Prochlorococcus marinus CUG1416: one gene and its partners. The protein of the gene in region 1 interacts with the protein of each later gene in a pairwise test. Links are inferred from orthologs where the notes say so. Each region holds a gene or a part of one and is shown on either strand. Other genes may lie near its edges. The genes, in order: ftsZ, HA146_RS09030 and rlmN.

What was found.
Region 2: the proteins of ftsZ (region 1) and HA146_RS09030 interact in binary tests that used the Escherichia coli proteins (3 or more experiments, as listed by UniProt). The link is inferred for Prochlorococcus marinus CUG1416 from one-to-one orthologs.
Region 3: the proteins of ftsZ (region 1) and rlmN interact in binary tests that used the Escherichia coli proteins (3 or more experiments, as listed by UniProt). The link is inferred for Prochlorococcus marinus CUG1416 from one-to-one orthologs.

The regions. Positions count from the first base shown.
Region 1 is NZ_JAAORM010000005.1:208,862-216,885, forward strand. Bases 2,538-5,406 are described here. They hold ftsZ (cell division protein FtsZ), read left to right. Parts: upstream 2,538-3,348; coding sequence 3,349-4,464; downstream 4,465-5,406. Other genes in these bases: HA146_RS07320 (cell division protein FtsQ/DivIB), read left to right, coding at 2,538-3,169; panB (3-methyl-2-oxobutanoate hydroxymethyltransferase), read left to right, coding at 4,622-5,395; hemW (radical SAM family heme chaperone HemW), read right to left, coding at 5,388-5,406. Outside these bases: tRNA (N6-isopentenyl adenosine(37)-C2)-methylthiotransferase MiaB, read left to right, coding at 1-947; HA146_RS07310 (D-alanine--D-alanine ligase family protein), read left to right, coding at 959-2,026; HA146_RS07315 (hypothetical protein), read left to right, coding at 2,037-2,447; more of HA146_RS07320, read left to right, coding at 2,444-2,537; more of hemW, read right to left, coding at 5,407-6,611; HA146_RS07345 (PIN/TRAM domain-containing protein), read left to right, coding at 6,708-7,817; HA146_RS07350 (ATP-dependent Clp protease proteolytic subunit), read left to right, coding at 7,858-8,024. UniProt on the Escherichia coli protein: Essential cell division protein that forms a contractile ring structure (Z ring) at the future cell division site. The regulation of the ring assembly controls the timing and the location of cell division.
Region 2 is NZ_JAAORM010000005.1:498,633-506,628, forward strand. Bases 156-2,996 are described here. They hold HA146_RS09030 (rod shape-determining protein), read right to left. Parts: upstream 2,182-2,996; coding sequence 1,129-2,181; downstream 156-1,128. Other genes in these bases: HA146_RS09020 (hypothetical protein), read right to left, coding at 156-375; mreC (rod shape-determining protein MreC), read right to left, coding at 375-1,124; HA146_RS09035 (single-stranded DNA-binding protein), read left to right, coding at 2,314-2,685; HA146_RS09040 (DedA family protein), read right to left, coding at 2,682-2,996. In the rest of the region: more of HA146_RS09020, read right to left, coding at 1-155; more of HA146_RS09040, read right to left, coding at 2,997-3,341; ahcY (adenosylhomocysteinase), read right to left, coding at 3,344-4,762; tRNA (adenosine(37)-N6)-threonylcarbamoyltransferase complex ATPase subunit type 1 TsaE, read left to right, coding at 4,814-5,251; HA146_RS09055 (carbohydrate kinase family protein), read right to left, coding at 5,209-6,207; HA146_RS09060 (alpha/beta fold hydrolase), read left to right, coding at 6,297-7,211; HA146_RS09065 (RpoD/SigA family RNA polymerase sigma factor), read right to left, coding at 7,196-7,996. UniProt on the Escherichia coli protein: Forms membrane-associated dynamic filaments that are essential for cell shape determination. Acts by regulating cell wall synthesis and cell elongation, and thus cell shape.
Region 3 is NZ_JAAORM010000005.1:356,685-364,799, forward strand. Bases 1,623-4,582 are described here. They hold rlmN (23S rRNA (adenine(2503)-C(2))-methyltransferase RlmN), read right to left. Parts: upstream 3,646-4,582; coding sequence 2,599-3,645; downstream 1,623-2,598. Other genes in these bases: HA146_RS08270 (HEAT repeat domain-containing protein), read right to left, coding at 1,623-2,387; HA146_RS09700 (hypothetical protein), read right to left, coding at 2,405-2,530; HA146_RS08280 (high light inducible protein), read right to left, coding at 3,675-3,827; HA146_RS08285 (DNA-directed RNA polymerase subunit beta'), read right to left, coding at 3,882-4,582. Also shown: HA146_RS08250 (aldo/keto reductase), read right to left, coding at 1-494; HA146_RS08255 (ferredoxin), read right to left, coding at 505-864; HA146_RS08260 (DUF1257 domain-containing protein), read right to left, coding at 874-1,266; HA146_RS08265 (DUF2997 domain-containing protein), read right to left, coding at 1,253-1,468; more of HA146_RS08270, read right to left, coding at 1,620-1,622; more of HA146_RS08285, read right to left, coding at 4,583-7,982; HA146_RS08290 (DNA-directed RNA polymerase subunit gamma), read right to left, coding at 8,016-8,115.

The DNA of each region.
Region 1 (8,024 bases):
ACATAACAAGTGCCAGAAGAGAAAGCTCTATTTGTGGCTGGGTTAATATCATTTATGGATGTAATGAAAAATGTTCATATTGTGTAGTTCCTTCTGTCAGAGGGAAAGAGCAATCTAGATATCCAAATGCAATAAAAAGTGAGATCCAAAAATTAGCTGATGATAATTTTAAAGAAGTTACTCTTTTGGGGCAGAATATTGATGCTTATGGTAGAGATCTTCCAGGGACTACAAAAGAAGGGAGAAAAGAAAATACTTTAACTGATCTTTTATATTATGTTCACGATGTTAAAGGAATTCACAGAATAAGATTTGCGACTAGTCATCCAAGATATTTTTCAAAAAGATTAATTCAAGCTTGTTATGAACTTGATAAAGTCTGTGAACATTTCCATATTCCCTTCCAAAGTGGAAATGATGAAATCTTAAAGCAAATGTCCAGAGGATACACTATCAAAAAGTATAAAAACATTATTGAGAATATAAGATCATTAATGCCAGATGCATCAATCACAGCTGATGCCATAGTTGCTTTCCCAGGAGAAAGCGAACAACAATATCAAGATACATTAAAGCTAATATCAGAAATTGGTTTTGATCAAGTGAATACAGCAGCATACTCTCCAAGACCAAACACGCCTGCAGCAGTTTGGTCGAATCAACTTTCGGAAGAGGTAAAAAAAGCCAGATTACAGGAAATTAATGATTTAGTCGAGAAAACTGCTAGGAGTAGAAATCAAAGATATATCAATAATATCGAAAGCATTTTAATTGAGGGTTTAAATCCAAAAAATTCCTCGCAAATTATGGGTAGAACTAGAACAAATAGATTAACTTTCGTAGAGATTCCCAAAAACATTAACTTTAATTTTTCATTGGGAGATGAGATAGATGTCAGAATAAATGAAGCAAGACCTTTTTCTTTAACAGGCGAACTTTATTTATGATTTTTTTCTAAATGATCGGGGGTAAGAAAAAATGTATTGGGTTAATATTTGGCGGGAATTCCAATGAACATGAAGTATCGATATCCTCTGCGAAAACAGTTTATCAAGCATTTAATTCAGAAATAAACAAAGAACGCTTTACAGTTAAAGCCTTTTACATAAACAAATATGGAGATTGGCTTGATAGTGATAGTTCAGAAAAAATCCTAATTGGTGAAATTGAAAACAATAAAACAATAAAACAAGAAATCTTTAATCAAGAAAAATTTAACTTCCTTGACGGAATTGAATTTCAAAATGTTGATGTTTGGTTTCCTCTTTTACATGGATTTAATGGTGAAGACGGATCAATTCATGGCTTACTTAGATTTACAAAGAAGCCTTTAGTAGGGTGTGGAATTATTGGCTCTGCACTTGGAATGGATAAAATATTGATGAAAACAATTTTCTCAAATCTTAAACTTCCACAAGTTAATTATCTAGTTTTTCGAAATGAAGATCTCAACGATAAGGAAGTAAAACAAAAGTTAATTAATCAAATTTTAAAAAAATTAAATTTTCCTCTTTTTGTTAAACCCTCTAACTCTGGATCTTCTCTTGGCATATCTAAAGTTAAAAATAAATCAGAAATATTACAAGCATTGAACAAGGCTTGGGAAATAGATCCAAGAATCTTAGTAGAGGAAGGTTTAGATGTAAGAGAGATTGAATGCGGAATAATTGGCAAGTCAAAACTCCTAACCTCTGAGATAGGAGAAGTAACCTACGAAAGTGATTGGTATGATTACGATTCAAAATACAACTTAAATAACAAGATAACTATCCCAGCAGAAATAGATTCTAAAACTGCCAAACACATTAAAGAAATTGCTATTCAAAGTTGTAGGGCACTAAATATTTTTGGTTTTGCAAGGGTAGATTTCTTTTTAGAAAAATCTTCAAATAAAATCTTATTAAATGAAATAAATACAATTCCTGGTTTTACAAAAAACAGTATGTTTCCAATGCTTTGGAAAGCTTCAGGTTTAAATATTGAACAACTTGTGGCTAAACTAGTAGAGACATCTCTTGATTTATAAGTCAAATCAAATGCTGCATGGACTTCTTTGGTTACCATTACTTTTGATCTTCGTTTTACTAACTGCTTTAGGATGGTTAGAAAGAAGAAGGCAAAATCTTTTTAGGGGCTGGGCGAATGGTTCTGAACTTTGCAAATTAGATAGTTCAGGTGCAGCGTCCTTAAAAGATGGGGAATTAAAATGGAGTGCATTTGAAGCTGGTAAATTTGAAGAAAAAGATAGTTTTATAATCAAGAAACTAGAATTAGTTGAATTAATGGCACTCACTTCAGGAGAAGCTCCTCTAACAAGTGAATCTCAAGGAAAGTGCAGGTTGAGACTAGTAGGCGATGGGAAAGAGATGGATGTACCATTTTCAGATGCAGAGCAGGCGAGAAAATGGATGGACCAATTGATGGAAAAAGCTCGATGTGATTTGTGACAACCAAGAAACAAGTTAACAAGAGAAGTCTTTTATTTCTAATTTTATTTTTATTTTCAACAAGCTTCTTAAGCCTCAAAACCTTAAAGAAGGTGAATATTCAAGACATTAGGATTTCCGGTAGTGAATTATTCTCGCAGAATGATGTTGTAAATAATTCATCTTTAAAATTTCCAATCCGATTAATTTTTGTTAAAACTAACTTTTTAGAAAAAGAGTTAAAACAAAATTTATCGCTAAAGAATATTTCAGTAAGTAGACAAATATTTCCTTTTGGTTTAAAAGTTCATGTTGATACAAGAACTCCAATTGCTTACGGTGAAAGAATATTGAATAACGAAAAAATATTAGGTTTTATTGATAAAGATGGAAGTTTTATTAATAAACAAAATGTGGACGAAACAAATTTGAGCAAATTAACTTTACAAGTTTTTGGTTGGGAAAAAAAATTTAAAAAAAGATTATCTGAAATTATAATTGCCCAAGAGAATTATGAATTTGAGCTGGTTAAAATAACTTTTTCATCAAATGGATTTCTAACTATTGATGAAAAAGATTTAAAAACAATATTCCTAGGATTTAATCCAACTTTAATTAACTATCAATTACAAATAATCAATAACCTGAAAAATGAATTTAAAAAAAATAACTTTCTTAAAAAAATAGATAATATTGATCTTACTGATCCAAATAGACCTAAAATAAAAGTGTTCAAACCCTAATATTTGGGGGTTAATTTTAAATAATTTTTTTTAATTATTGTAGTGTTGACTAGGGTTTAGCATTTAAATCAAAATATTTATTAAATAAATATTTAAGGAGTTTCCTCAACAAATTCCTACAGATGGGCTTAGTGAGTTCATAATGCACCCAATACTAGTATTAGATCCCTAATTAAGAGATGAGCTTCGGTAACAATCCAAACTTTGATCAATCGAGAGAAATCCTTCCAAGCCAAAACGCCAAAATAGAAGTTATTGGCGTTGGTGGTGGTGGAAGTAACGCAGTTAACAGAATGATAAATAGTGATTTAGAGGGTGTATCATTTCGAGTCCTTAACACTGATGCACAAGCGCTACTACAGTCTTCTGCAGAGAGTAGAGTCCAACTAGGGCAAAACCTTACCAGAGGGCTAGGCGCAGGAGGAAATCCAAGTATTGGCCAAAAAGCTGCGGAAGAATCTAAAGATGAGCTTCAACAAGCTTTAGAGGGGTCCGATCTAGTTTTCATAGCCGCTGGAATGGGCGGTGGAACTGGGACAGGGGCGGCTCCAGTAGTCGCAGAAGTAGCAAAACAAAGTGGTGCTTTAACAGTAGGAATAGTTACTAAACCATTTTCTTTTGAAGGTAAAAGAAGAATGCGTCAAGCAGAAGAAGGCATTGCAAGACTAGCTGAAAATGTAGATACTCTTATAGTAATCCCAAATGACCGATTAAAAGACGTTATAGCAGGAGCTCCGCTTCAAGAAGCATTTAGGAATGCCGATGATGTTTTAAGAATGGGCGTCAAAGGTATCAGTGACATAATTACTCGTCCAGGATTAGTTAATGTTGATTTCGCAGATGTAAGATCGGTTATGACAGAAGCAGGCACGGCTCTTCTTGGAATAGGTATTGGTTCAGGAAGATCGAGAGCATTAGAGGCAGCACAGGCAGCGATGAATAGTCCATTACTAGAAGCAGCTAGAATTGATGGTGCAAAAGGCTGCGTTATAAATATCACTGGTGGCAAAGATATGACTTTAGAAGACATGACCTCCGCATCTGAAATTATTTATGATGTCGTTGACCAAGAGGCAAATATTATCGTTGGTGCAGTTGTTGATGAGGCAATGGAAGGAGAAATACAAGTTACTGTAATTGCTACCGGATTTGAAACGAATCAACCTTTAAAACAACAACGAATAAAAAACAGATTGTCAAATCAAACCCTATATAATATGTCTGATAATAAAGAATCAGGAGCTAGTATTCCTGAGTTTTTGAGACTAAGACAAAATAAAAAAGATATAGATTAAAATATGTAAAATAGAGTGACTCGGTTATCTCGCCTGCCTCAAGCATCCCTTGTGGCTGCTACCTTCCGGTCCTGACCAGGTTTAGGCGTTAAAACCGCGAAAGGCCGAGTCATTAGTATATTAGCAATTCTTGATTAAAAAAGATACATAAATTCTTATGTTACCTTCAGACCTCGTTAAGTATAAAGAAAAATCTCAAAAAATTGTTGCATTAACTGCATGGGACTCTATATCAGGATCCATTGCAGAACAAGCTAATGTAGATCTCGTCTTAGTAGGAGATTCCTTAGCAATGGTCTGTCTAGGATACAAATCCACATTGCCATTAACTTTAGAAAACATAATTTATCATACTAATGCTGTGTCAAGAGGGTTTAAAAAGAAAATGGAAGAACAACCTTTGGTCGTTTCCGACATGCCTTTTCTGACTTACCAATGTGGAGAGGATAAAGCTGTGGAGTATGCAGGTAAAATCATTCAAAGCACTTATGCAAAAGCGGTAAAAGTAGAGGGGGCTGAACCAGAAATACAACAAGTTATTTCTAGATTAGTAAGAATGGGAATTCCTGTTATGGGACATATAGGACTCACACCACAAAGCTATTTAAATCTAGGATTAAAGAAACAAGGAGAAAGCTTAGCAAGCCAAGAAAAAATCAAGAAAGAAGCTTATATTCTCGAGAAATTAGGATGTTTTTCAATAGTTCTTGAACATATTCCTGAGTTGCTTGCTAAAGAAATACAAAATAACTTATCAATTCCTACGATAGGCATTGGTGCAGGTAATTTTTGCGATGGGCAAGTAAGAGTCACTGCCGATTTGTTAGGCCTTAATGATGATCAACCACCATTTTGCCAGCCGATTATTCAGGGGAAAAAATTATTTAAAGATAAATTAAAAGAATGGGTAGCCTCTGAGAGAATTAATTAATCTTATCCCACCATTTAAACATCGAAATAAGAATTTGATTGCTTAGCTCCATACCTTTTGGATTACTTAAAAAGAACCTATTACCCTTTCTTACTAATAATCCACTTTCAAGAAATTCTTTCCATTCTTCAAGCAATTTACTTAAGTTACTTTCAAATTTTTTGTTTTCCCAGTTTTGTTCTTTAAACACTTTTTGGATATCTATACCCTCTTTAAGTCTCAATCCCAACATGATTTTCTCATCAATTTCTTTATAGACAAAGTCCTTATTAATGAGTGATGAATCCAAATTAAATTCGTATTGACTAATTACCCATTCTTTATATTCTTTACTGACTCTTGGTCTAGTCAACTTTCCCCCCCAAGGTGAACTAGTAGAACCTTGACCAAAACTCCACCACCCCAAACCACTCCAATAAACTCGATTATGTCTAGATTGATGCCTCGGTAAACAATAGTTTGAGATTTCATATCTTGAGTACCCTGAGTTTTTTAAAATTAAATGAGTTGATTCACTATTTCTAAAAGCCTCTTCATCACTTGGTAGTTTTAATTTTCCTAAATTAACTAATTTTTTAAAAACAGTTCCATTTTCAATATTTAAATCGTAAATGGATATATGGGGTGGTGAAAACGTCATTGTTTTGTTTAAGTCATCTTGCCATTCTTTAAATCCACTAAGTGGTAAGTTTTGAATTAAATCTAAACTCCAGCTTTTTATTAACCTTGAATCATATACTCTCTTCAACCATAAACAAGATTTTTCAGCATCTTCTCTCAAATGCCGCCTTCCCGACTTTTGCAGTATTTGATTATTAAAACTTTGTACACCAAGACTAAATCTATTTATCCCAGCATTTATGAATCCATAAAGATCATCTTGATTAAAACTAGCTGGGTCAACCTCCATAGTGATTTCAGCACCATAGTCAATTCCATAATTTTCTTTAAAAAGATCAATTATCTCTTTGATTTGTTTAGGATCCAAAATTGATGGTGTACCACCACCTATGTAAATTGTTGAAAGAGGTAATTTATGCTTAATTGACAATATTTCTCTGTATAAATAGTGCAAATATTCTTTAACAGTTTTACTTCCATAACCTTGTAAAGGTTCAACTTTATTTCCTAGTGGAATAACTGCAAAATCACAATAAAAGCACCTTCTATGACAAAAAGGGATGTGTACATAAGCACTTCTTGGGAACTTATTCATAATCTAAATACATTTTTAAGCTCCAAAAAAGTATTAAGGATAGAAAAAAACAAAATCCTTATTTACTCAATTAATAAATCCTAGTAGATTATAGATATGACAGATATCTTAGTATTAATTTTATTTGTAATGTCTGGGGCTGCCTCAGGATGGCTGGGGGTTGATTTATTGCCAGTAGACATACTCAAACAGGTGTCTAATGTAGAAGGTTTTAGAATTGTTTTAGCAATAATAGGTTTTTTTATAGGATTAGCAGCTGGTTTTGTATTCCTTCAACTTAGAAAAACATTTCTTAATCAAATAAGGACAATGCCTACGGATTTATTAATAAGTAGGTCAGTTGGCTTAATTGTAGGATTACTTGTTGCTAATCTCCTGCTTGCTCCAATACTATTAATTCCCTTCCCAAGAGAAGTCTTTTTTGCGAAACCTTTAGCAGCTATATTAAGCAATATTTTCTTTGGTGTGCTTGGTTATAAGTTAGCGGATACTCACGGTAGAACATTATTGAGATTATTCAATCCAAATAATACTGATGCATATCTAGTTAATGAAGGAATCCTTCCTGCTGCAAGTCCAAAAATTCTAGATACTAGTGTAATTATTGATGGCAGAATCAATGGCCTATTAAGTTGCGGCTTGTTGGAAGGGCAATTAATTGTGGCTCAAAGTGTAATTGATGAATTACAAACTTTAGCCGACTCAAGCAGTAATGAAAAAAGGTCTAAGGGCAGAAGAGGTCTGAAATTATTAAAAGAATTAAGAGATTTATACGGGAGAAGACTTGTAATAAACCCAACTAAATATGAAGGTAATGGAGTCGATGAAAAACTCTTGAAAATCACAGAGGATATGTCAGGAACTTTAATTACGGCTGATTACAATCTCTCTCAGATTGCAGAAGTTAAAGAATTAAAAGTTATGAATTTGAGTGATTTGGTTATTGCTTTAAGACCAGAAGTACAGCCAGGCGAATCACTTAATATAAAAATCGTAAGAGAGGGCAAAGAAAAAATGCAAGGTATTGGATATTTAGATGACGGAACAATGGTTGTAATTGATGAAGCAAAGAATTTTGTTGGAAGCAGGTTAGATATTGTCATCACAGGAGCACTACAAACTCCAACTGGAAGAATGGTCTTTGGAAAACTGACAAATAATCCTGAGTCAAACAAATCTTTTAAATCTCCAGCGACACAGGGCTAAATCTAGCTAGAATCAGATCAATCTTATTTTTGTGATACAAATGACTGTATCTGCTCCTTATTACGGCGAAAACACCGTTATGAGGACCCCGCCCCCTGATCTACCTTCTCTTTTACTTAAAGAGAGAATTGTCTATCTTGGTTTGCCATTATTTTCAGATGATGATGCGAAAAGACAATTAGGAATGGATGTTACTGAGCTAATCAT
Region 2 (7,996 bases), 290 kb from region 1 along the record:
TTTAAACAAAATCTGCAAAAAATAAAGCGTCCCGCATAAAAAACTTCCAAAAGCACAAATTAAACCATACCTAAAATGTCCTACGAAAATATCACTATGTAATTTAATTCTCCCAAAAAAAAATCCACATAAAATTAAACCTGGAATTTGAGTAAAATTACTATCTAGAGTTAAAGAATCTAAAATTAGACCTAAAAACAAACCAAATATTACTCCATTAATCGATCCATTAATCATTGACCAAGGCAACAACCAAAATAAAGGCCAATATGGCTGAACACCTAAAAATCCTAGCCAATTAGGATGCCATAAAAAAATAATTGGGATAAAAATAAAGAAAATTATAGACAATTTTTTTATAAAAAATTTTTTCATTAAATTTTTACTTTTAAAATTTGTACCCAATCAATTGCGTGAGGTTTTGCCAAAAGTGATATTGTTGCCGTTTTTATTGCTTTAAATGGCTCATCTACAGATTGGACAACACCAATAGGGATATTTGGAGGTAATAAAGTACTAGCAGGAGAAGACGAAACGAAATCTCCTGCTTTTATATCAGCATCTTTTGAATAAAGTATTAAGCGAGGATAATCATCTCCTAAACCGACCAGTAATCCATTAATTTGAGCTCTGTCAACCCATACTCCTACCTTACTTTCTGGTGAGGTTAATAATCTTACCGTCGAAGTAAATAAAGAAGTATCGTTTACTCTTCCTAATAATCCACCAGGACCAATAACAGTACTGCCAATTTGCACTCCATCTTTTGAACCTTTGTTTATTATTATTTGTCTCCACCAACTACCTGTTTTTCTCGAAATAACTGCAGCTGAAACATTATCATTATTAGATGATTCTCGCAGAGATAAAATTTTCCGTAATCTTATATTATCCTTTTTAAGAAGATTTAAGTTTATTAAATATTCTTGGTCTATACTCTTAAGAATAACTTCTTTTTGAAATTGACCAGGCCAAAAAGGCTTTGAAATGAAATAATAAAAATCCTTATAAATAGATCCTTTTGATATCCTTACAAAAACTAAAAATAAAAAAATTCCAAAGATTATCCAGTTTTTCTTTTTATGCCACCAACGACTAGTAGAAATTCGTCGGATATCTAACATAGTATTAATCTCTTATCGCGTTCCTTATAAACTCTGGAGTATCAACAACTCTTTTAAGTGTTTTAAAATCATCCAACACCTGCCCACAACCATTAACTACGCATAGCAGTGGGTTTTCTGCTATGTGAGTAAAAATTCCCGTTTCATCGCTCAATAAATCATTAATGCCTCTTACTAAAGCTCCACCTCCTGCAAGCATAATTCCCCTATCAACAATATCTGCCGCAAGTTCAGGGGGGGTTCTCTCTAAAGTTCTTTTTACAGCTTCAACTATTTTGCTGAGTGTATCAGCCATGGCCTCTCTGATTTCTCCTGATGTCAAGGTTACTGACCTAGGTAAACCAGATAAAAGATGTAAACCTCTAACTTCTAAAGTAGTTTTATCAAAATCATCATCTGGAAATGCAGATCCAATTTTGATCTTAATATCTTCTGCAGTTCTCTCTCCAACAACTAAATTATGAACTTTTTTAAGATATAAGGCAATTGATTCATTTATTTCGTCGCCAGCTATTCGCACAGATTCACTTAATACAGTTCCACCCAAACTTAATACTGCAACCTCGGTAGTCCCACCACCAATATCAACAATCATGGTTCCAATTGGCTCAGTTACTGGTAATGATGCTCCAATTGCTGCTGCAACAGGTTCATCAATTAAGTAAACTTCTCTAGCTCCAGCTAATCCAGCTTCTCTTACTGCTCTTCGCTCAACACTGGTCACTCCACTTGGAATACCAATAACTATTCTTGGAGCTACTATACCCTTACCTTCGTTACATTTCTGAATAAATGTTTTTATCATTTGCTCTGCCGCATCAAAATCTGCGATAACCCCATCTCTTAGTGGTCTTACAGCTCTTATATTGCCAGGTGTTCTTCCAAGCATTAACTTTGCTTCTTTACCAACAGCCAATGGAACACCTTCCTCTAAATCTATTGCTACCACTGAAGGCTCTTGTAAAACAACTCCCTTCCCTGATACATGTATAAGAGTATTGGCAGTTCCCAAATCTATGCCAATATCTCTAGAAAATTTAAATCTGTTAAAAATCACAATAAGAATTCTTTTTTTAAATAATATATCTATTTTTTGCTAAGCTCTCAAAATTCTCTCGTTTAGTTATGAATAGCACGCAAAACTTTGAGCAGAAACTAAAAAAATGAGTAGTATTAAAAAAAAATAATTATGGAAATTAACACTATCAACCTTGTTGGCAGAGCTGGTAGAGAACCAGATGTAAGATATTTCGAATCTGGTAGTATCGTAGCTAATTTCACTCTTGCAGTGAACAGAAGAAGCAGAGATGAAGAGCCAGACTGGTTTAATTTAGAAATATGGGGTAAACAAGCCCAAGTAGCAGCAGACTACGTTAAAAAAGGATCTTTAATTGGAGTTACAGGAAGCTTTAAAATTGATAGTTGGAAAGATAAAAATACTGGTGAAGACAGATACAAACCAGTTATTAGAGTTGATAGATTAAACTTGCTAAGCTCTCGAAAAGAGTCTGAAAATAACCAATACTCTAACAACAGTAATTCTAGTGAAATACCTTTTTAGGCTTTAATTTTTTTAATAAATCTAATAAGTATTTTTATTAAAAAATATAAAAAAATTAAAATTAAAATTGGCTTCACAACATATTTGATTTGATCTAAATAAGTTTCAATGATTGGATAATTTTCACCAAATAAATAACCTGCATAAGTAAGAAGTGCTACCCATATCAGGCTCCCAAATGTAGTCCAAATCAAAAATTTTCTTAATGGCATAAGTTCTATGCCAGCGGGAACTGAAATCAAAGTTCTTATACCTGGTACTAATCTGCCCCAAAAAACTAAAGAAACCCCGTATTTATCAAACCACCTTTTACTTTTACTTAAATCATTAGAAGAAATACCCAAATATTTTCCTTTTTTATCTAGAAAATTTGAAAGTCTTTTTTCATTTACTAATCTACCTAAATAGTACCAAGGCAATGATCCTAAAATAGTTCCAAGCAATCCCCAAAAAACTAAAATATAGAAATTTAATTTTTGTTGATAAACGAAAAAACCTCCTAATGGCATTATTATTTCCGAAGGAATTGGAGGTATTATGTTTTCTAAAAACATAGCCAAACAAATAGTGAGGTATGCAATTATTGAATTCTTTTCAACAGCCAAACTAATATAGTCGGGGATTGAAGTAAGAAAATTTACAAAAATTAAACTCAAACTTAGTATCTATAGAGTTCTGGTTTATAAGGTCCTTCAACAGAGACATTAATGTAGTCAGCCTGTTCTTTAGTTAATTGTGTTAATTTTGCACCAATTTTATCAAGATGTAATCTAGCTACCATTTCATCTAAATGTTTTGGTAAAACATAAACCTCCTTAGCATATTTTTCTGACTTATTGAAAAGTTCAATTTGAGCTAGTACTTGATTAGTAAAAGAATTACTCATAACAAAACTTGGATGTCCAGTGGCACAACCTAAGTTAACTAATCTACCTTCGGCTAAAAGGATTATTTTATTGCCACTCGGCAAAGTTATGTGATCAACCTGCGGCTTAATATTGTCCCATGGATAATCTTTCAAGGAAGCCACATCAATTTCATTATCGAAATGGCCGATATTACAAACTATGGCCTCATCTTTCATCTTAACGAGATTTTCGTTTGTAATTACCTGATAGTTCCCAGTTGCCGTAACAAATATATCTATATCTTCCACAACATCGTCTAACGTAACAACGCTAAAACCTTCCATTGCCGCTTGAAGAGCACAAATTGGATCAACTTCAGCAACTTTTACAATTGCACCAAGACCTCTTAATGACTGTGCTGAACCTTTACCTACATCTCCAAAACCCATCACTAAAGCGACCTTCCCAGCAATCATCACATCAGTGGCACGCTTTATGCTGTCAACTAGAGATTCTCGGCACCCATATAAATTATCAAATTTGCTCTTAGTTACTGAATCATTAACGTTGATAGCAGGGAAAGGTAAAGCATTTTGCTTTTGCAGTTGATAAAGTCTTGCAACTCCAGTTGTAGTTTCTTCAGTGACACCAATAATGTTACTTTTAATTCTAGAATAGAAGTAACTATCATTTGACAACTTAGACTTAATAGAATTGAATAAAGCAATTTCTTCTTCATTACCGGGATTATCTAAGACAGATAAATCTTTTTCCGCTTTACTACCGAGTATCAATAAACCAGTTGCATCTCCCCCATCATCAAGAATCATATTTGGAGAGTCTGAACCCCAATCAAGAATATAGTGGGTATATTGCCAATATTCATCAAGAGTCTCACCTTTTTTTGCATATACAGCAATTCCTTTATCTGCGATAGCTGCAGCCGCATGATCTTGAGTTGAAAAAATATTGCATGAAGCCCATTTCACTTCTGCACCAAGTTCAACAAGAGTTTCTATTAAGACTGCCGTCTGAATAGTCATATGTAAACTTCCAGCTATTTTTGCACCTTTGAGTGGCTTTTCAGATTGATATTTATCTCTAAGTGCCATTAATCCAGGCATTTCTGTTTCGGCAATTTTAATTTCTTTACGACCAAAATCTGATAAAGAGATATCGGCAATTACATAACTTGGTATTGAGTTTTTAACTGAATTTGAGATAACCATTTCTAGTAAATACTTTTTCTATTAAACTATAAATGATTTTTGAGTAATTTTGTGTTTGTTGAGAATTTAAAAGAGACTTTAAATTTAGGAAAAAAACTCTCACACAAATTAAATCCCCAATCAATTGTTTTATTACAGGGTCCAATAGGTGCTGGGAAAACTTCATTTGTGCAAGGGATTGCTCAAGGCTTAACAATCTCTGAAGACATTACAAGCCCTACATTTGCTTTATCACATCACTATAACTCCGGAAAAATTCCACTAATTCACCTTGATTTATACAGATTAGAAAATGTTTCTTCAGCAAAAGAAGTTTTTTTTTCAGAAGAAGAAGAGGCAATACAAAGACAAGCTATTTTAGTTATTGAATGGCCAGAATTAATAGAACCAGTTATTGATAATTTCTGGAAAATAGAAATTAGTTACGCAAAAAATTATGGAAGAAACTACGAAATACGAGATCCCAAAAATTTATTAACCTTCTCATAATATGGCTGTTGCTCGATAGCACCTTCACCAAGACAAGTTAATAATCCACAAACACCTGCGAACTTAATGCAATCTTCTATCTCTAGTTCATTTGAAGGATAGCCAGAAGCAATAAATTGTGAAATTAAGCCAGCTAAAAAAGCATCGCCTGCGCCAGTTGTATCAACAATTTTTTTTGAAGTAGGAGTTTCAGTAATTCCCTGCAATCCATTGATATACCATGCAACGGGATTTTTTCCATCAGTTATTATTACATCTGGTCTATTAGACAATTGTTGAGATATTATCAAGGGATTTTCATCCTCAAAAAACAAAGTTGCTTCTTCTTTAGCAAGTTTTAAGACATTTGCATGATTTAAAAATTTCTTGATTAAATTAACTCTCTCGGCTTTACTAATTTCTGATGAAAAACTTGAGTGATCCCAAAAGACCTCTCTCCAATTCAAATCAATAACTATTTTGACTTCAAATTTTTTAGCCTGTTCAAGAAGAAAAAAAATAGTCTCTGCTGATATTGGAGATGATAATAAGATCGTTCCCATAACTAAATATTTTGTTTCTAGAAAAGATTTCTCCAAATTTAAAATTTCTTTTTCTATGAATTTCTTACTAAGAACTTCGTCTGCAAAGCGTGAATGAGAACTTTCCTCAAAGCCTGAAAAAAAACGATCTCCAAATTGATCTCTATCTACATTAACCACGCGAGTAGATGAATCATTATCTAATTGCAAAAAATCTAAATTAACCTCCAATTCATTAAATTGCGTGATAAATTTTTTTCCATAATCATCACTACCCAAACTTCCTATAAATGTTGAATCTATTTTTAATTTTCTTAATGCACAAGCAACATTAGCCGGCGCACCTCCCAAAAAATCTGTAAATCCTTGATTTGACTTATTTCTGATTCTGTCTATTAAAGCCTCTCCAATACATATCACCTTTTTCTTTTTCATAAAATGAACGCTTTTTCATAGTTAAGAATAATTTATTAAAAACGAATAATTTTTTTTTGAATTAAAGTTTAATCAAAAGCATATTCATAGTGTCCTTAAATAAATCTGAAACTTGGAAGTGGAAAAATTGGGAAATTTCTTGGTCTTTATCAAAAGAATCTACTTCTGAAAAAAATATTAAAATTTTATTAGTTCATGGATTTGGGGCATCAAAAAACCATTGGAGACATAATCAAGATTTTCTCGGTAAATTTTCTAACTGCTACGCAATTGACTTATTAGGATTTGGAAAAAGCAGTCAGCCTAATGCTTTATTAAATTACGAACCTGACAAAGAAAACTCAATTAAATATTCATTTAACTTATGGGGTAATCAAATATCAACATTTTGTGAAGAGGTAATAAAATCTCCTGTTTACTTGGTAGGGAACTCAATTGGTGGTGTTATTGCATTAAAAGCTGCTGAAATCCTCAAAGATAATTGCAAAGGTGTCATTTTGATTGATTGTGCACAAAGAACTATGGATGATAAACGTTTAAAAAAAAGTGATATCTTAATGAATCTACTGAGACCCGTCCTTAAAACGATAGTCAGACAAAGAATAATCAGCAATACACTTTTCACAAGAGCTGCTAATCCAAAAGTTATAAAGAAAATACTTGAACAAGCTTACCCCTCAGGAAAAAATATCGATGAGGAATTAATTGAAATACTATATCAACCCTCTAAAAGGACAAACTCTAAAGAAGCATTTCGTGGTTTTATTAACTTATTTGACGACTATCTTGCTACAGACCTTTTCGACAAAGTTGGTACTCCAATCCAATTAATTTGGGGAGAAAAAGATCCTTGGGAATCATTAAGTGAAGCAAAAGAGTGGAAGAAAAAGTTCAGTAATATTAAAAGATTAGATATTATTAAAGGTGCTGGCCATTGTCCTCATGATGAAGAACCTGAAGAAACAAATACATTAATATGTGAATTTCTTCAGGAAACAAAATAAGCTTCTACATTTTCACTAAGTCTTCTCAAACCTCTTAATCCATCTCGTTCTAAATTTCTTACTCGATCTCTACTGATCCCAAGTACCCTCCCTATTCCTGTAAGAGACATTGGCTCATCACCATCCATCCCGTATCTCATTCTTAAAACTCTACATTGCAAATCTGGTAATTGATGCAAAAGAGAATGAAGATCGCCTCTCATACAATCCATCTCTATTTGTTCGTCTGGCAAATCCTCACCGCCTGCTAATAAATCTAGTAATACAGTATCTTCACCATCACCAACTTTTGTTTCAAGACTAACTGGTTGCCCAGCTTTGCACATTAAATCTTTAACATCTTCTTCAGGAAGCTCTACGTATTTTGCAAGTTCACTTACTGTTGGAGTTCTAGACATTTCTTGACTCAACTCTCTTTGACCTTTTTTAAGCTTATTCAACATTTCAGTTATGTGAATTGGTAGCCTGATTGCCCTACTTTTTTCAGCAATTGCTCTAGTAATACCCTGTCTAATCCACCAGTATGCATATGTTGAAAACTTGTAGCCTCTAGCTGGATCAAATTTTTCAACTCCTCTTACCAAACCTATTGTTCCCTCCTGTATTAAATCTAATAATTCCATATTTCTTTTAGTATATTTTTTTGCAACACTTACTACCAACCTTAAATTAGCTGCAACCATTCTTTCTTTCGCCCTCTGTCCAGCTCTCAATCTTTTTTTTATTATGGAAATAGATAAGTTTAATTTGTTTGATAATTCCTCAATACTTGGCTTTTCTCCTGT
Region 3 (8,115 bases), 150 kb from region 1 along the record:
TCTATGAGTGAAGATTTTCCATGGGTCGAAAATCCAATAGATCCAATTAAATTTTCTTTTTGCAAATTCCTCAAAATGTCAATACAACCTCCATATCTAATAGCTTGATGTAAATGTTCAGCGGTATTAATGCCATGTATTGCTAATAAATCAATTTTTTTAACTTTCAATTTTTCAATACTTGTCAAAACATCTCTCTCAAAGATTTCCGGATTACTATTTGGAGGAATCTTTGTTTGAATAATGTTTGGGATTTTCTTCATATTCTTAAAACCCATCCCTAATTGCACCTCAGAAGTACCATAGTACTTAGCAGTTTCTATATGACTGAAGCCATATTTGTTTGCCTGATTTAATATAATTTCTACTTTATTTTGTTCTTCATATGAAATCTCAGAAGAGTCTAATTGATCCCAACTTTTTTGAAATCTCATACCACCCAGAGATAAAACAGGAATCTTCAGATTGGTTCGACCAAATCTACGATATTTCATCTTTTTGATATTAATGCTTATTCATTCTTGGTGGTTTTCCAAATGATTGAAACATATCCCTATCGAGACTATTCTCTAAATCATCTAATTCTTCAAACTTCACCCAATTAATGCAGTCAACAGGGCATGTGTCTATTGCTTCTTGTATAACATCAACACTATCTCCATCTTGTCTAATAGCTCGACTTCTTCCATGAAATTCATCAACCATGAAAGTGTTTGAAGCAACGTGTACGCAGTATTTACAACCAATACATTTAGCCTCATCAACCCATACAGCTTTTTCGGCTAACTGACCACCTAAAACAGGCTCCCAGCCTGTAATCTCGACATTTTCCTCAAAATTATCAAATGGATCAGGAAAATCCATAATCTGACATTAGTTATCCCACTTGGTTAAAACCAATTCAATAGAACCATCATTTTTGTTTTTTTGTTCCACAATTTGATAACCGTCCTCTTGTGTTTTGGAAATAATTGTTTGGTAAGCATACATTTGAGTAACTTTAGAAATAAATCTTTCTACTGGCAGCTCAAATTTCCATAGATCAAGATCAGTAACTAATTCATATGCATTTGAATTATTGTCCCATTTAAATCCAACTTTAGTATCCCCAGCTAAATTCAGACTTATATCAACAGCTGTAAATTTACCCCTATAGCCTTTAACAAACTTTTGTTCTTGATTAATATTATAACCAAGATTATTTAAGGCCTTAATTAATGGCTCCGCTTCTTTGAGCTGCGTTTTAATCGTACTAAAATGTGACATTAGATTCGGTATTAAGTTGGTTTAAGTTTTCATTTTGATCAGAGATGAAAGCATCAGATGTTTTATTCTTGACTGTTACTTTACCTAGAGCATCTTCAAGATTTTTTGTAGCTTCATTACATGAATTACCAGTGAATCCTTCGACAGTCTCTTCAACTCTTCCGTCTTGATGAATTTTGAATCTCAATGTTTTTTGAGGCATTAAATTCAAGTACTTTGTACTTATAATTTACATAGAATAACGAAATTTTTTTGTTTCTGTTGGTACAAATTAATTAATTTTTAATTTTTATATTTAATATCTAATAAATAATTTTTCTTAGGTTGCGTATTAGTTAAAAAAATAAAGAAATTTAATTATAAAAACCTTGCATGCCCATAGAATCCAAGGCAGTTTTTGCTTCTTCCATGACTGAGGGCTCTTTATCAAAAAGGGCTATCTTGGTACATTCATCAATAAAAATCTCTTGAAATGAATTGTTTAATTTTTCGTACAACCTAGACAATGACCAAATACAATTACTTCTAACTCCTGACTCATTATCAATTTTTAAACTTATTAAAAGTTGTTCTGCTGCTAATTGAGCATTTTCAAAAGAAACATTCCCAATTTCGGCTAAAGAACTGGATGACCATAACCTTACTGCAGCCACATCATTCTTTAAAGCATTTATTAATGGCTCTAAAACAATTTGATTATCATAATTAGCTAAACTCCATGCAGTAGCTCTTCTGACATAAGCATTATCATCAGTTTCCAAAAGACTGACAAGTTTCTGGACTGCGCTAGGGCATGGATTACGACCTAAAGCATATACAGCACTCATTCTTTCAACAGGACAGGGTTGGTCAAGTAATGGTAACAAGAAGGGGAAAGATCTTTGATCTCTATACTCACAAAATACTCTTAGGCCTTGAATTCTTTCTTCTCTGTTGCCTTTAAGCATTTTTAAAGCTTCATTGCATTCTTGAGTTATATTTAAACCTTTTGAAAAGGCATCCTTATCAATTTGTTCTAAAGGATCCATTTCAAGCTCTAAAGCCAATTCCCTAGCTAAAACATCTGGATCAACAGCAATTTCAGCTAAGCTTTCTTTATTAGGATCCTTATTTTTTGTCATTTCAAAAACTAAAAATATTAATTCAAAGGAGCAGGTGACATCATATCTCCTGGCAACCAAATTCTTGCACTAACGGCAAAGAAGGCAATCCCAAAAAGTACGACAATAGCGAAAGGTAAAATTTTTGTCTTAATAAAACCCAAAGATTTAATATGAGTTAAGTCAATAATAACCTTTTTAAGAGACTTTTAAAAAGTAATTTTAGATGACCTTATTTATTTCTTGCATTTTGTCTTAACTGACCACATGCAGCATTTTTATCAAGTCCTCTACTTTTCCGAAAGCTAACAGCAATGCCATGATTAAAAAGTCTAGATTGAAATAATTCAAGATTTTTTAGAGAAGCTCGTTTAAATTCGACCTCATCAATTGAGTTGTACTGTATTAAATTTACATGACATTGAAAGCCTCTTAGCAAATTACTCAATTCACTAGCATTGTCTAAAGTATCATTAACACCACTTAGCATTAAATATTCAAAACTTACCCTCCGACCAGTATCTCTTACAAATTTCCTACAATCTTCAATTATATTTTTGATATCATAATTTTTTGCACTTGGTATTATCATTTCTCTTATTTTTTGATTTGAAGCATGTAGGCTTATTGCTAATGTAAATTGACACTTGCCTAAAAGCTGAAAAGACTTTTCTGATAATTTATTAATCATTTTTGGAACAGCAACTGTACTTACAGTTATCTTTCTCTGACTAATCTGAAAATCCTCATTTATAGATCTAATTGACAAAAGCAATTCATCAATATTCAATAAAGGTTCACCCATGCCCATAAAAACAATATTAGTCACTTTTCTATTCATTTCATTTTCAATAAATAAAATTTGATCTAATATTTCACTAGATTTTAAAGATCGCTTCAAACCCTCTTTCCCAGTTGCACAAAATTTACAGTCCATAGGGCATCCAACTTGAGTTGAAAGACATGCAGTAAGTCTTTTTTCAGTTGGTATGCCAACGCACTCAATACTTTCTTCGTCAACTGTAGAAAGTAACAACTTTAGGGTGCCATCATTAGCCAAGTTCTTTTCTTGAAAACTAAGTTCGCTCACTTTAAAACCATCAACCCGTAACTTTTTTCTAAAGTCCAAAGGTAATACTTCTATTTGCTCAATATTTTTCTTCTTATTTCTATAGTTATAAATCCAATTATAGATTTGGCGACCTCTGAAAGCAGCTTGACCATAATTTAAAGCTAAATTTTCTAATTCCTCAACACTACTTCCAAGAAGATTTTTCAACTTATTGTGTCTTTATTTAAGAACTATTCTCACCATAACAGCAAACCGTGTTTTAGGAAAAATTCTGTAAGAATTAGCGCAACAAATCCAAGCATGGCCATTCTGCCATTAAGTCTTTCATTATAGAAATGGAAACCGTAACGAGGTAATTTTCTTTTTGGGAGAATCTCTGGCTTAATCATCACTTACAAATTAAAGAATTAATTCTAGTCAATAAAAATGAAAATAGATAATATTTATTCATCAGACAAAAGGCCTTCTTCTTGTAATCCTTCCAATGCAGCAGGATCTGGTAATTGATCTTCAGAAAATTGATTTTCAGCACTAGGTCTTGCAAAGGCAGCAAAATTACTGGAAGTGGGGTCGATTCCATGTCGGTTCCTCGTAGTCTCCAAATCTTCATCACTAGGATCATCAAGTATTGCAGTAGAGCTTACGGCAGGTGTTTGTGGCATATCAACTGTATAATCTGGCCTTAAGTTCTGCGCTCTTCTATATCCACCAGATTCTTCCGCAAGGATATCAGGATGGGGGCCCGCCTCTGAAGCCAATTCCTCAACAAATCCACTAAACCCAGTACCTGCAGGTATTAACCTACCGATAATAACATTTTCTTTTAAACCTCTTAACCAATCAGATTTACCTTCAATTGCAGCTTCAGTCAGAACCCTAGTAGTTTCTTGGAATGAAGCTGCTGATATAAAGCTATCTGTATTTAGGGAGGCTTTAGTTATACCCAATAAAACCGGAGTAAACTCTGCTGGAGCCCCTCCTGTAATTGCCATTGCTTGATTAGTATCCTCTACTTGCCTCAATTCTATAAGTTCACCAGGCAAGAGAGTAGTATCCCCAGCATCCTCAATGCGGACTTTACTTGTCATTTGTCTGACAATAACCTCAATATGCTTATCATCGATTGCAACACCCTGAGACTTATAGACGTTTTGGACTTCATTTACCATACTTCTTTGTAGTTTTGATATAGATTCTCGAGCTGCCTCCATTAGAGGTTTTTGATCTTTTAAATCAATGAAGTAACAATCTAATAATTCATGCGGGTTAATTGGACCATCAGTTAAAATTTCTCCACCTGTAACTTGTTGTCCATCACTAACCATTATATTTTGTCCAATTAAGAGTTGATATTCGTTAACCAAATCATCTTTTTCAATAACGGATAAAGAAACTGATTCTTCATCATTACCTTCTTTAATCTGAACAATTCCAGATTTTTTACACAAAATCGCAGAATCTCGGGGTCTCCTAGCTTCTAACAACTCTTCAATTCTAGGTAATCCTTGAACAATATCTCCAGTTTTCTGCCGCTCAAAAACAAGTAAAGCTAAACCATCTCCCCTCAGAACTAAATCGCCATCTTTAACATGTAAAACTGAATCAGGAGAAACCATATAAGGCCTTCCAAGTCTTAAGGTTACTGAACTACTAGAAATTGCTTCAATTTCTCCACAAGAAGTAGATTTATCAGATTCACTAATAGGATCACCATCAACTACGCGATCACCGACTTTAACGACTGCTTTCTTACTAATCTTAATTTGAATTTTATCTTCCTCCCTTTCAACGATTAACCTTCTTATGGGCTCATCGTCTATAACATTTGGTAATTGAACCAATCCCTTTTCCTTACAAAGAATTTGAGTAGTAGCTATTACATCTCCTGCTTTAACTATTTGATTATTATTAACTTGCAATTCTGTATGTGTTGAGCCATGACTTGAGTCTGATATAGTATCTCTTCTCACTAGGATAGACTCTAATATTACTAAATTTAATCTATTAATTGATGCATCATTTTTATCTTCAATCGACTCGACATCAATAGTCATTTGAGGAGTAGCATCAAAACTTTCAATGCTTAAATGGGTTCTAAGTAATTCAACTCCTTCAACTGATTTTATCAATTCACCGTCTTTATAAGTAAGCCTTTGGATGGCTTTTAAGCCTAAATGTGGTCCTTTTTCCTGCTTAACGTGAGATAATTGGGGTAATTCTGCTTGATCAGGAATAGTAAATTCTTCTACAGTTCTTAATAGTAAGCCTTTACATTTAGGAGTTTCTAACTTTTGCACAAATAGAATTTCTTTATTATCAATACCATCCAAAATCTTTTCTCCTGGATTTACTAGATTTCCTTCTTCGGTAAATCTATTTAAAACTTCTTCATCTTTGCACTCATGAAAAGTTCCATTTCTTACAGTTATTTCACGGAGAATATCATTTTTCTGAGTCACCGTAACAATTCCTGATGTTTGACTAAAAATATCTTTTACAACTTCTGTCCCTGCTTCAATCCATTTCATATCTTCAATCATTAGAAGGGATATATCCTTGTTTATTTCATGTGTCTCTTGGGGAATCCAAAGCAATGTTCCCCCTTGACTAACTTCAAAACCATTTTTAGATGATCTTGCTTTTTTGACACTTAATCCAGGCGAATATTTTACTAACCCTCCAGTTTTTGTACGGAACCTTTCATCCGTTAAATCTGCTATGACCTCACCATTACTTATTTTACTCTGAGGGGAAGTGTTCAAACGATAGGAGGTTCCATCGCTAGATTCCAAATGATATGTTTGACCTGAGTGGGTAGATTCTTCAATTAATTTATAATTAATTAAAGACATTGAAGTAGTAACAATCTGAACTTCCCTTGAATCTCCTATTGATTCTCTTAATCTAACTTGTCCGCCAAACTCACTTGATTGACTTGCCTCTGCTAAAACAGTTCCTTCATCTACAAAATCTTCAGATGAAACAACTGGTTTTGCATTAGGTGGTAAGTTATAAACATCTCCAGCTAAGACCCATAACCTGCCTAATCTTTGAGCTTTTAAAGTAATATTTCCCTGCCTATCTGTAACCTCCTTTGGTTGAATAACCTTGTCGTACTTGACTTGACCAGCTAAGTCACAAATAACATCTTTTGTTGCTTTTTCAACGCTCTTTTTAACAGCCCCAGCAGTTATCTGAGCAACAGTTATGTCAGAATTAATTTCTTCACCATCATCTACGAATAAAAGCGATCCACTAGAAACTTCAATTTTTTGAGCTTTGTTAGAGTTATTTGCTTGAGGAACTATTTTTAATATGAAATCAACTTCCGCTTGTTTAGCTTCTACGCCATGAGGAGTTCTATAACCTCTAACCTTTGCTTTTGAGCTAAATTCTACTTTGCCAGAAATCTTTGATCTTACAACTCCACTTTCAGCCGTTGAGACACCTCCAGTATGGAAAGTTCTCATTGTCAATTGGGTTCCTGGTTCTCCAATAGATTGAGCAGCAATGATTCCTACTGCTTCACCTAAGTCAACAAGATGATTATGAGCCAAAGCCCATCCATAACATCTCCGACAAACGGATCTATTTGCTTCACATGTTAAAGGGGATCTTATTTTTACATTTGTAATTGATGCTTTCTCAATTTTTTCTGAAAATACAGGATCAATTGCAGTATTATGAGGAATAATTAAGTTGTTTTCAGAATCTAATATGTCCTCAGCTGTGAGTCTTCCAAGAAGCCTTGCTCCAAATTTACCATCTTCAGCTTCAACAACTATTGATCGTTCTGTTCCACAGTCTTCTTCTCTGACAATTACATCTTGAGCAACATCAACTAATCTTCGAGTCAAATAGCCAGAATCCGCAGTTCTTAATGCAGTGTCTACCAAACCTTTCCTTGCTCCATAAGAGGAAATTACATATTCAGTAACAGTGAGTCCTTCTCTAAAGTTTGTTCTTATTGGCAGGTCAATGATTTCTCCTTGAGGATTAGCCATTAATCCTCTCATACCAACAAGTTGTCTTACCTGAGACATGTTTCCTCTCGCTCCTGAATTCGCCATCATCCAAACGGAATTCAGAGGATCATTTTGATTGAAATTATTTTTAACAGCATCTACTAATCTCTCATTAGTTTCAGTCCATGTATCAATAACTTTTGTGTGTCTCTCAACTTCTGTAATTTCACCGAGTCTGTAGCATTCTTCTGTAGCAGATATTTGTTCTTCAGCTTGTCCTATCAAATCTTGTTTAGCTTCAGGAACTTTTAAGTCATCTACTGAAATAGAAACAGCAGCTTGGGTAGCATATTTAAATCCTAAGTCCTTTAAATTATCAGCCATAGCTGCAGTTATAGCAGTGCCATGAGTTTTATAAGCCCAAGAGACTAAATTTTTTAAGGCTTTCTTGTCAACTACTTTATTCTTGAATGATGGCGGCGTTTTAGCTAAAGCAGGCATTGTAACTGGATTATTCTTTTTTGAGTTCTTAGTAGTTTTACGTACTCTAGAAGTTTTTTTAGATTTGGATGATGTCATGATTTTTAAATGAATGAAAAATTTTTTTAGAGATTACGTTTTAGATATAGAATCAATAATGGTATAGTTCATTACTACTCTCCCAACTGTTGTCAAAACAAATCTGCTTATTAAGTTATTCTGAGAGTCAAAT